Linked DNA regions of Pseudobacter ginsenosidimutans. The protein of the gene in region 1 interacts with the protein of each later gene in a pairwise test. Links are inferred from orthologs where the notes say so. Each region holds a gene or a part of one and is shown on either strand. Other genes may lie near its edges.

Region 1 (5,018 bases):
CCAGGTACCATTGATATAATCTTCATTTTTGAGTTGGAATGTGTCGGATTTGTTGGCGATGTGGCCCGGATCACCTTTTTTGTTGCAGGCAGTTGAACAAATTACGGTAATCAGGAGAAAGACGGAGGTAAAGTGTTTCATGATGGTTGTTGATTTAATCCTTGAAAAGATAGGTAAAAATTGTGCCGGAAAGAAACCTGTGCCTGGATAACCTGCAGGGATATGCGTAACCGGCGGAAGCAGGATGGGAGGAACTAATGGAGGTGAGGGATGGGAGGGGCATTCCGGTTAAAAAAAGGTAAGCGCTGTTATGCTTGCGCAGACAGGGTTTCAGCGGAATAACCATCTGATGCTTAACTTTTTTTGCATCAATTTTTTGTAGAGAATTTACTTTTCCCTTCCTTTGCAGCCGCTCCGGCGGGTAGCAGTGAATGCAACACCTTGAAAACAAGCAAAAAAAATCTTCTTCAAAGTTTTGGGATTTCACAAATTCAGTTACCTTTGCCTTCCCAAAAAATAAGAGAAACTAGTGAGATTGGATGGGAAGTTCTTTATAGCGTTGAATTTCAGAATACTTTACAGGGTTTGACCTGGTAGTTGCCGGGAAGGAATTCATCAGAAAGAAAGGAAAAGCATCAGATCATTATAAGATTGGATATGCCACTTTAGCTCAGCTGGTAGAGCAACTGATTTGTAATCAGTAGGTCGTTGGTTCGATTCCGACAAGTGGCTCAAAGGATGGTAGTAATACTAATCCGGGCAGGTTCCAGAGCGGCCAAATGGGGCGGACTGTAAATCCGCTGTCTTTCGACTTCAGAGGTTCGAATCCTCTCCTGCCCACCAACCGGTTTCAGAAATGATTTTGAAGTCGGTTTCAGTATTTAAGAAGATCTTTGTTCATAAGCGGGAGTAGCTCATTTGGTAGAGCGATAGCCTTCCAAGCTATAGGTGGCGAGTTCGAGCCTCGTCTCCCGCTCTTTTTTCAGTTCGCAGGTTGCAGTCCTGCGCTGGTTGATGCGATCATCCGGCCTCTGCAAGGTTAAGAATGCCAACTGAGTCATCAGCCGTTGTAGCTCAGTGGTAGAGCACTTCCTTGGTAGGGAAGAGGTCGTGAGTTCGATTCTCACTAACGGCTCAACAATTTTTGGATCGGTTGAGATCAGCGATTGTGAGATGACTGAAAAACAGGTGCTGAAAGTTAGTCGCTGACTACATGATAATCCTCTGATTCCCTGAAAAGCTGGTCCGTGAAGCGGATGGCGGGAAACAAAGGAAAAAATTGAGATAAATATTTGTAAAACCACAACTAAAAACAGATAACGATGTCAAAAGAGACTTTTAAGAGGGACAAACCTCACGTTAACGTTGGTACAATCGGTCACGTTGACCACGGTAAAACAACATTAACTGCAGCCATTACCACCATTCTGGCACAGAAAGGTCTGGCTCAGGCAAAAAAGTATGATGAAATCGATGGCGCTCCTGAAGAAAAAGAGCGTGGTATCACCATCAATACTGCACACGTGGAGTATCAGACGGCTAACCGTCACTATGCTCACGTTGACTGCCCTGGTCACGCTGACTATGTGAAGAATATGATCACTGGTGCTGCTCAGATGGACGGCGCTATTCTGGTTGTGGCTTCTACAGACGGACCTATGCCTCAAACAAAAGAACACATTCTTCTGGCTCGCCAGGTAGGTGTTCCCCGTATTGTGGTATTCATGAATAAAGTTGACCTGGTTGATGACCCTGAGCTGCTGGATCTGGTGGAAATGGAAATCCGTGAGTTGCTGAGCTCTTATGGCTTCGACGGTGACAACACTCCTATCATTAAAGGTTCTGCAACTGGTGCCCTGGCTGGTGAAGCTAAATGGGTTGCTGCAGTTGAAGAACTGATGGCCGCGGTTGATGAGTACATTCCTCTTCCTCCCCGTCCTGTTGATATGCCATTCCTGATGTCTGTTGAAGACGTATTCTCTATCACTGGTCGTGGTACTGTTGCTACCGGTCGTATCGAGAGAGGTCGTATCAAAGTTGGTGAGGCTATCGAGATCGTAGGTCTGATGGAAGCTCCCCTGGCTTCAACTGTAACAGGTGTGGAAATGTTCCGCAAACTGTTGGATTCCGGTGAAGCTGGAGACAACGCTGGTCTGCTCCTCCGTGGTATCGATAAAGCTCAGGTTCGTCGTGGTATGGTACTGTGCAAACCAGGATCTATCACTCCTCACACTGATTTCAAAGGTGAAGTATACGTACTGAGCAAAGAAGAAGGGGGTCGTCACACTCCATTCTTCAACAAATACCGTCCTCAGTTCTATTTCCGTACAACTGACGTAACTGGTGAGTGCGAACTGCCAGCAGGTACTGAAATGGTGATGCCTGGTGATAACACTAACCTGACAGTGAAACTGATCCAACCCATCGCGATGGAGAAAGGTCTGAAATTCGCTATCCGTGAAGGTGGTCGTACCGTAGGTGCGGGTCAGGTTACCGAGATCATTAAATAAGTTGAATCTCAATAAAAAGCCATTAGCGTTTGCTGATAGCTATTAGCGCGGATTTCTTATATTTGCTAAGCTGTCAGCCATCACTAATGGCTTTTATACGGGCATAGTTCAATGGTAGAATAGAGGTCTCCAAAACCTTTGATCTGGGTTCGAATCCTAGTGCCCGTGCAAACACAATGTGTTATGAATAAAGTTACCACCTACTTCAGGGAGTCTTACAAAGAGCTGCTTGAAAAAGTAAGTTGGCCCACCTGGACTCAATTGCAGCAATCCACTGTGATCGTCCTCGTAGCTACGCTGGTGATCACCGCCATGGTATGGGTGATGGACATCGTAGCTCAATCCGGGCTTAATTTCATCTATTCATTATTTTACTAATGGAAAATCAGACTACTCAACAACAGGAAACCAAATGGTATGTGCTGCGCGTGGTGAGCGGCAAGGAGCGTAAGGTAAAGGAGTACCTCGATAAAGAAATTTCCCGTGGGGGATGGGGCGAGGTAGTGAAACAGGTTTTTCTGCCAGTGGAGAAGGTTTATAAAGTACAGAACGGTAAAAAGGTGATGCGTGAAAGGAACTATTATCCCGGCTACGTAATGATCGAAGTACTGGATGGAAAGCTTTCCGATGATCTCCGTGACGCTGTTATCAATACTACCAACGTAATTCACTTCCTGGGGAAGGACAATCCCATTGCACTCAGGAAAGCCGAAGTGAACAAGATGCTCGGCAAAATGGATGAAATGGCTGAAGTGGGCGGCGTGAGTATGATCGAGCCTTTCATCGTGGGCGAAACCATCAAGATCATCGAAGGACCTTTCAACGATTTCAACGGTATCATCGAAGAGGTGAACGACGAAAAGAAAAAGCTGAAAGTGACTGTAAAGATCTTCGGTCGCTCCACACCGGTAGAGCTCAACTATATGCAGGTAGAAAAACTCGCTTAATAATACCAGTTATAAAGAAATTAAAACCACAGCATTTGCTGTGGTTTTTTTATGCGCTTATGCCAGCATTCAGGGCAACAAAAAAGCCTTACCGTTATTGCTTCACGGGAAGGCTTCTGTATTTTTTGCAGGACAATAACTTTCTTAGTTGTTATCGTCGTCGCCGCCAGAGTTGGACTCTTCAGAAGAGTATCCGAAATCAAGCGATGCTTGTTCGTCAGCAACTGGTAACACCACTGGTGTTTCTTCAGGAGCGGGAGCTGGAGCTGCTTTCTTTCTTGGTCTTGGCGCTGGTTTCTTAGCGGCCTTCTTAGCAGGAGCTGCTTTCTTAGGCGCTGCTTTTTTAGCGGCTTTCTTAGGAGCTGCTTTCTTTGCTGCTTTTTTGGGAGCTGCTTTTTTTGCTGCTTTCTTAGGAGCTGCTTTCTTCGCTGCTTTTTTAGGAGCTGCTTTTTTAGCGGCTTTTTTAGGAGCTGCTTTCTTTGCTGCTTTTTTGGGAGCTGCTTTCTTTGCTGCTTTTTTAGGAGCTGCTTTTTTTGCTGCTTTCTTAGGAGCGGCTTTCTTTGCAGCCTTCTTGGGAGCTGCTTTTTTTACTGCTTTTTTGGGAGCAGCTTTTTTTGCTGACTTTTTCTTTGCTTTGGCCATAGTGTGATGTGTTTTTATAGTTGATGGTAAAGATACAATGGAACATAACTATTCAGATGCAAAAGCTACGCAGAAATATTCATATAATAAAAAACTCATTGAAAGTTTGACTCCGGCATCGCAAAACTTCACTCAATTCTTACGCTGTTCATCACCGGTATGATCATGCCGCATGCTGATTTTGGAGTTCTCTTATGCAATACCCGGGCCTGCATGCAGAGAGAATTAATGTAAACACTTATTATAAGAGAGCTCAACCAAATTTACTATTGTTGTATGCAGTTTTGTTTCTCCTGGTGGATGCCGATTTGATCTGCTTTTTTCCGGAGTAATCAGATGCTGGATCCCCAACCACTTTTTCTACCTGGGTTTACCTGTTTTTCCCCCGACTGGCTTAACTTTGCGGCTTTCGGGGGCTGACAAAGTTTTTTGAGATTCCTTTCAGAAAATCAAAACAAATTGTTACCTTTGCGTCCCCAATTGAAGTTCTTTACAACCCCCGTTCCTCCGCGGTGAGGCGGCAATGTCAGGTTGAAAGCCCGGTTGATCCGGCTTTCAGATCGGTAATCAGCCGCCGGAGACTGTAAAACGGGTAAAGAGGAATTTGGGAGTCCGCTCAATTGACGGACGTTAGAACCAATAAATCATTAAGTAATGGCAAAAGAAATTACCGGCTTCGTAAAGCTGCAGGTAAAAGGTGGTCAGGCGAATCCTGCCCCTCCTGTAGGTCCTGCATTAGGTTCCAAGGGTATCAATATCATGGAATTCTGCAAGCAGTTCAATGCTCGCACACAGGATAAAATGGGAAAAGTTCTCCCCGTTCTCATCACTGTTTACTCCGACAAGTCTTTCGATTTCGTTATTAAAACTCCACCGGCGGCCGTTCAGTTGCTCGAAGCAGCTAAACTGCAGAGTGGTT
Region 2 (5,768 bases), 1.6 Mb from region 1 along the record:
TCAAAAAAGGCGATTCAACAACTGTCAAATACAAACGCGGAAACGATACCCTGGAAGCCAAAGTAACCTTCCAGTAAGCATCAGGCCATTACCTGACATCCATGAAACTGAAACTAGACTTCGACGATCTCGCAGATGATTTCTTCGACAATACCCGCTTACTGGGCATTGTGGCATCTGTAAAGAACTACCAGTTCTGCTGGCAGCTCAATCAATTGCTGCGTTACGATTTCCGGATCAACAACGAGATCGAGATTCAACTCTACAAGAAATCCCGGAACTATTATTTCTCTATCTTCGAATACCGTGAGCCCACCACCTCACTGGTGCATTATCTCTATCATAACCAGTACGATGGCGAATACCTGCTGCCGGAATTCAAACATCTTGATTTCCTCTGGCTCCTCAAAGGAGATATCGTGGCCGAAGATTTTATGCAACAACTGGTAACCGGCATCCGTTCCCTCTCGCCCGTGCAACTGGTAACGGAATTGACCAATGAAAAGATCAAAAACAAAGGTCACCTGATTTTTTAGTCTTTTAAACCAAATCATTATGTGGCAGGAAAAGAACAATCAACTCTATCGCCAGTTCGAGTTCCGTAATTTCTCTGAAGCATTTGCCTTCATGACGCGCGTGGCCATCGAAGCGGAAAAAATGAACCATCATCCACTCTGGACCAACGTTTACAACAAAGTGGAGATCTGGCTCTCCACACATGATGCAGGCGATATCATCACGGAAAAAGACAGGAAACTGGCGCAGAAGATCGATGCATTTGCGCCCGCATCCTGATGCATTCCTTCAACAAATTGCACGCAGTCCCAAACACGGCGAAAGTCATATCTATTAAAACCCCGTTAAATAAACCCCGCGCCAGCACTGCTTAACAGGCCGATGCCGAATTATTGTGTACCTTAATCAACAACGTTCGCATGATGAAATACACTATTTACACTTCCATACTCGCACTCCTCATCATTTCCGCCACAGCCTGCAACGACAATGCAGACAAACAGACCCAGCCCGATGATGAAACAGAAACAACAGACAGCATTGTTACTACAGGTCCGGATACCACACTCACTGCTGAAACAATCCAGCGCTTCCAGACCGCCGGCTTCACAGACTACGCCAAAACCAAAATCCCCAACTTCGACTGGAGTCGTTTCAAATATAAGAGCAGCTACGAACAGGATTCCCTGCTCACGCAGGATTTCAAACCTACTAAGACCTATTTCTCCTCCTACGGAACATTCCTCAAATACTCACCCGACAGTACCCGCTTCATCGACCTCGACAGCTACAATATCGATATCCGCAAAGACTCGCGCGGCAAGCTCATCGGCACAGCCGGAGGTCCTGATACCGAAGTAAGTCTCATCGATCCCAAATCCGGTAAAAGCAAACGCCTCCTTTTCATGGGCCCAGGCGGCTCCGTTGAAGATGCCTTCTGGACCAGCAACAATGAACTGGTGATCGTCGGCACACAGGAAAACGAAGAGAATGGCGGCAAAAAAGTAACCGTCTGGAAGATCAGTCTCAATGACAACATGTATGATCTTTACGAACTGGACGATGCACAAGCTGCTGACAAACTCGCCGGTCAATGGAGAAAGGAGAGATTGAAGGGCGTGGTGTTGAAGTAGGCTGCACCTTTTTTCTGAAAAACTTTTTCTTTGGTGGTATCAAAGGGATGGATGTAATTCAGGCTGCGAAATACACCGGCGCGGGAGGATATTTTTCTGCTTTTTATGGTTTGATGGACTGTGGAATGCTGGTGGGCTTTTTCGCTTGTATTTGCGAGGCCTGAATTACATCCATCCCTTTGATAGAGCACGCTGAATGGGTAAAGTTTTTCTTTGGGATGCGTGCATTACTTCCAACCACGCTGGTGGAGGAGGATGGGGAACAGGTGCGTCAGCACAAGTAATGGCAGGCAGTGGTATTATGATTGGGCAGTCTTTATCATCTGCTTTATTCTTTTTTGATGGGAGTAGCCTGAAAGCATTATTGGTGCTGCATTTGCGAGATAAGTTAAAGAATACATTTTCATTACCTATTCTATTTAACATGTTGCTATTCTTTGTTGCAATACAAAATTGACCTTACATTTTCTTACTCTCTTATTACAACCTGATTGATTACACAACTATTTTCTTACTGCAATTAATTGGAGTGATGCACTTTTCCCCCTTTTTTTTCTAAATGCATGAACCTCCTCCATGCGCGGGGAAGAAAGGAGTATCCAAAGTTTTTTTAGCCCGAATGGAAAAGATGCTTCTTCAATTTTATAAGAACTATTGATTCATCGGCCGAAGCTGTTGAACGTTGATTGTGCACGGGGCCGGGGAAGGGATATAAGATGCCGGCCTTCGAAACATAAGCGAAGAAGCCCGTCCCGGCACCACAGCCCCATCCCTCCAACCCAAAGCCCAAACATATCCTCCTGCGTTAGTTCGTTTCGTCAGCCGGCATCTTATATCCCTTCTCCGGCCCACAGCATATAAAACAAAAAAGCCGGCTGGGAACCCCCAACCGGCTTACAATAAATTAAGAATTGCATTATCCATTCATGCTCGCCAAAAACTCCTGATTATCCTTGGTTCCGCGCATTCTTCTGAGGAGTTCATGCATCGCCTCCTCCGTGTTCATATCGGTGAGGTACACACGAAGAAGGTTCATGCGTTGAAGCACTTCCTTTTCGAGGAGGAGATCATCACGGCGGGTGGATGATGCAACCAGGTCGATGGCAGGGAAGATACGGCGGTTTGCCAGGCGGCGATCGAGCTGAAGCTCCATGTTACCGGTACCTTTGAACTCTTCGAAGATCACCTCGTCCATTTTGGATCCGGTATCGATGAGTGCAGTGGCCAGGATGGTGAGTGATCCGCCATTCTCGATCTTACGTGCAGCACCGAAGAACTGTTTCGGTTTCTGCATGGCGTTAGCTTCCACACCACCGGAAAGTACTTTACCGGAAGCAGGAGCAACAGTATTGTGGGCACGGGCAAGACGAGTGATGGAATCCAGGAGGATGATCACATCATGTCCGCACTCTACCAGTCTTTTTGCTTTTTGAAGCGCGATAGTGGAAACCTTTACATGTTTCTCAGCAGGTTCGTCGAAAGTAGAAGCGATCACTTCTGCTCTTACGCTGCGTTCCATATCGGTCACCTCCTCAGGGCGCTCATCCACGAGTACTACCATCAGGTAACATTCAGGGTGATTGGCTGCGATGGCATTGGCTATTTCTTTCAGCAGAACAGTTTTACCTGTTTTAGGCTGGGCTACGATCAAACCACGTTGTCCTTTTCCGATAGGGGTGAAAAGGTCAATGATACGAGTGCTATAGCTGTTGGGAGTAGTGAAGATATTGAGTTTTTCGTAGGGGAAGAGTGGCGTGAGGTAATCGAAAGGAACACGGTCCCGCACATCTTCCGGTTGTTTGCCGTTGATAGTCTCTACTTTCAACAGTGCGAAATATTTTTCACCTTCTTTCGGAGGGCGAACAGCTCCATACACAGTATCGCCGGTTTTAAGACCGAAGAGTTTGATCTGTGAAGGAGAAACATAAATATCATCGGGAGAAGAGAGGTAGTTATAGTCTGAAGAGCGGAGGAAACCATAACCATCAGGCATCATTTCGAGAACGCCTTCGCCGAGGATCACACCGTCAAACTCAATGTTGAAGGCTGTTTCGCGACGATTTTGATAAGGTTTATGCTGGTTGTCGCCATTAGGTCCCTGGTGGTGAACTACATCAGTATGCATTTCACCTGGTTGTTCAATGGCTACATCTTCTTCTTCCATCTCATCGGGAATATTAGCATCGAGGTCGAGCGACATCGGTTGTTCTTCAACCGGCTGCGCATCTTTCTTGCCACGGCCTTTCTTTGCCACGGGAGCGGGAGCCGCTGCTGCTGCTGCTTTCTCCACTGATTTCTCCATTGCTTTCTTCTTCGCTACAGGCGCTTTGCTGGCAGGAGTTTCCCTGGATTCTTTTTTCTTTTCTTCACCACCGCTCATTACATCAGCTTCTTCTGTGCTGTTGGCGGTAGTTGCTTTGATAACACGTTTGCGTTTGCCTTTTTCTTCTGCGTTGTTGCCCTTATTAGCGCTGGCCAGGACGGCCTGTTTGTCGAGGATCTTGTAGATCAGTTCTTGCTTGTCGAGCTTTTTAGCGTTGGAGATTTTTAACTGCTCTGCTATATCCAGCAGCTCAGGAACGAGCATGTCGTTCAGTTGCAGAATGTCATACATAAAAATCTTGAGTGTTTAACACTTGATCAGAAAACCAATCTTTGTGTGTTGAAAAAACGATTTGAAATGAGTTATTATATTGAACGGAATCAGAAAAACTGACGAGTTGAGAGAAATCAGGGGCGACTTATCAGCCTTATTCCGGCACAATAATACGTCAAATTTGCAAAAAGCAAAAATTTTTGACTGCCTGCAAACGCTTTTTCCCGCTGGCTATTCTCAATGCCGGAAAATGGTTTTCAGTCCGCTGAAACCCTGACAATCCGGGCATTACAAGGCTTTCAGGCCGATACATGTTTACCCTTACCTGTTAGGTTCCGACCACTTCATTTACCGATCCATTAACAACTGACCTGTTGTCACCTTGTTCAGTCCTTTTCAACTTTTGCAGGTTTCCGCAATAGCTGTTCTTTGCACATTGATTGTAACAGGTTCCGGGATCACCTAAACTGTGGCTGTTGCTTTGTAGTAGAGGGTTTGCGTTGGATAAGCAAAGTTCACTTTCGTTTCCCTGAATTTGGTCAGTATGTCGAATAACACTGCCTGTCTCGTATCCATGTACTCGTTGTAATCAGTGGTAAGGATCAGGTACACCACTTCAAAATTGATACTGCTGTCTGCCAATGCAGCCATATGTGCGCGATCGAATCTCGTTTTCGGTTTGCTTTCGATGATCTGCCTGATCATTCCGGGAATTTCCTGCAACACATCCACCGGCGTATCGTAAGTAACACCGATCTTCAACACTTCCCTTCGCTGTTGCAGGCTTTTGAAATTAGACAGCGCCTGTTTGGTCAGATCAGAGTTGGTAACAACCAGTTGCTCTCCGCCCAAACTGCGGATACGCGTGGTTTTGATACCGATGTATTCGATATTTCCTGCCTTATCGCCCCACACCACATAATCGCCGATCTCGAAAGGCTTATCGAAGAAGATCACGAAATAACCAAACAGATCTCCCAGGATAGTTTGAGCAGCCAATGCAATGGCTATGCCACCTACACCCAGGCCGGCAATCATGGTAGTGACATTATACCCCAGGTTGTCTATGAGAAATACAATGGCCACTGCCCATATGATCACTTTCAATACCAGCAGTGCTCCACGCATTTGCTTCATCCGGTATTCAGTCTCATTGCGTTTGCGCATGATGCCGGTGAGCATGAGCGTTAGCACATGGTTCACGATCCTCACAAAGAAGTAGGTGGTCACAACGGCCATGGCTACGTGAAGAACACGTTCCCATTTAGGGCTCCAGTGCAGTTGCTGCAGGATCTGGTAATTCACGAAAATATAGATCCATGGCAGCACAAACCGCTGAATGGTACTGAAGATCACATCGTCGTACCTGCTCTCGGTTTTGGTAGTGTAATCAAGGATCTTTTTCAGCACTTTGCCTTTCAGCAAACGGATGATCAGCCAGGCAAGGATAATGCCGCCGGCAGCAATGGTATAAGCTAATATTGTATTACCCCAGAACTGGTATTGCCAGAATGATTCCATCT

The links. Proteins that work in one complex are often made in the same cells at the same time.
Region 2: the proteins of nusG (region 1) and rho interact in binary tests that used the Escherichia coli proteins (3 or more experiments, as listed by UniProt). The link is inferred for Pseudobacter ginsenosidimutans from one-to-one orthologs.

What each region holds. Positions count from the first base shown.
Region 1 is NZ_CP042431.1:78,247-83,264, reverse strand. Bases 1,840-4,672 are described here. They hold nusG (transcription termination/antitermination protein NusG), read left to right. Parts: upstream 1,840-2,887; coding sequence 2,888-3,457; downstream 3,458-4,672. Other genes in these bases: FSB84_RS30880 (hypothetical protein), read left to right, coding at 3,630-4,106; secE (preprotein translocase subunit SecE), read left to right, coding at 2,694-2,888; tuf (elongation factor Tu), read left to right, coding at 1,840-2,510. Outside these bases: FSB84_RS00380 (hypothetical protein), read right to left, coding at 1-141; more of tuf, read left to right, coding at 1,323-1,839; rplK (50S ribosomal protein L11), read left to right, coding at 4,754-5,018. UniProt on the Escherichia coli protein: Part of the processive rRNA transcription and antitermination complex (rrnTAC). The complex forms an RNA-chaperone ring around the RNA exit tunnel of RNA polymerase (RNAP).
Region 2 is NZ_CP042431.1:1,686,902-1,692,669, reverse strand. Bases 1,915-4,897 are described here. They hold rho (transcription termination factor Rho), read right to left. Parts: upstream 4,264-4,897; coding sequence 2,566-4,263; downstream 1,915-2,565. Other genes in these bases: FSB84_RS06980 (mechanosensitive ion channel family protein), read right to left, coding at 4,708-4,897; FSB84_RS06990 (hypothetical protein), read left to right, coding at 1,915-2,106. Also shown: FSB84_RS07015 (M20/M25/M40 family metallo-hydrolase), read left to right, coding at 1-77; FSB84_RS07010 (IPExxxVDY family protein), read left to right, coding at 102-536; FSB84_RS07005 (4a-hydroxytetrahydrobiopterin dehydratase), read left to right, coding at 553-795; FSB84_RS07000 (hypothetical protein), read left to right, coding at 936-1,649; FSB84_RS06995 (hypothetical protein), read left to right, coding at 1,610-1,813; more of FSB84_RS06990, read left to right, coding at 1,846-1,914; more of FSB84_RS06980, read right to left, coding at 4,898-5,766. UniProt on the Escherichia coli protein: Facilitates transcription termination by a mechanism that involves Rho binding to the nascent RNA, activation of Rho's RNA-dependent ATPase activity, and release of the mRNA from the DNA template.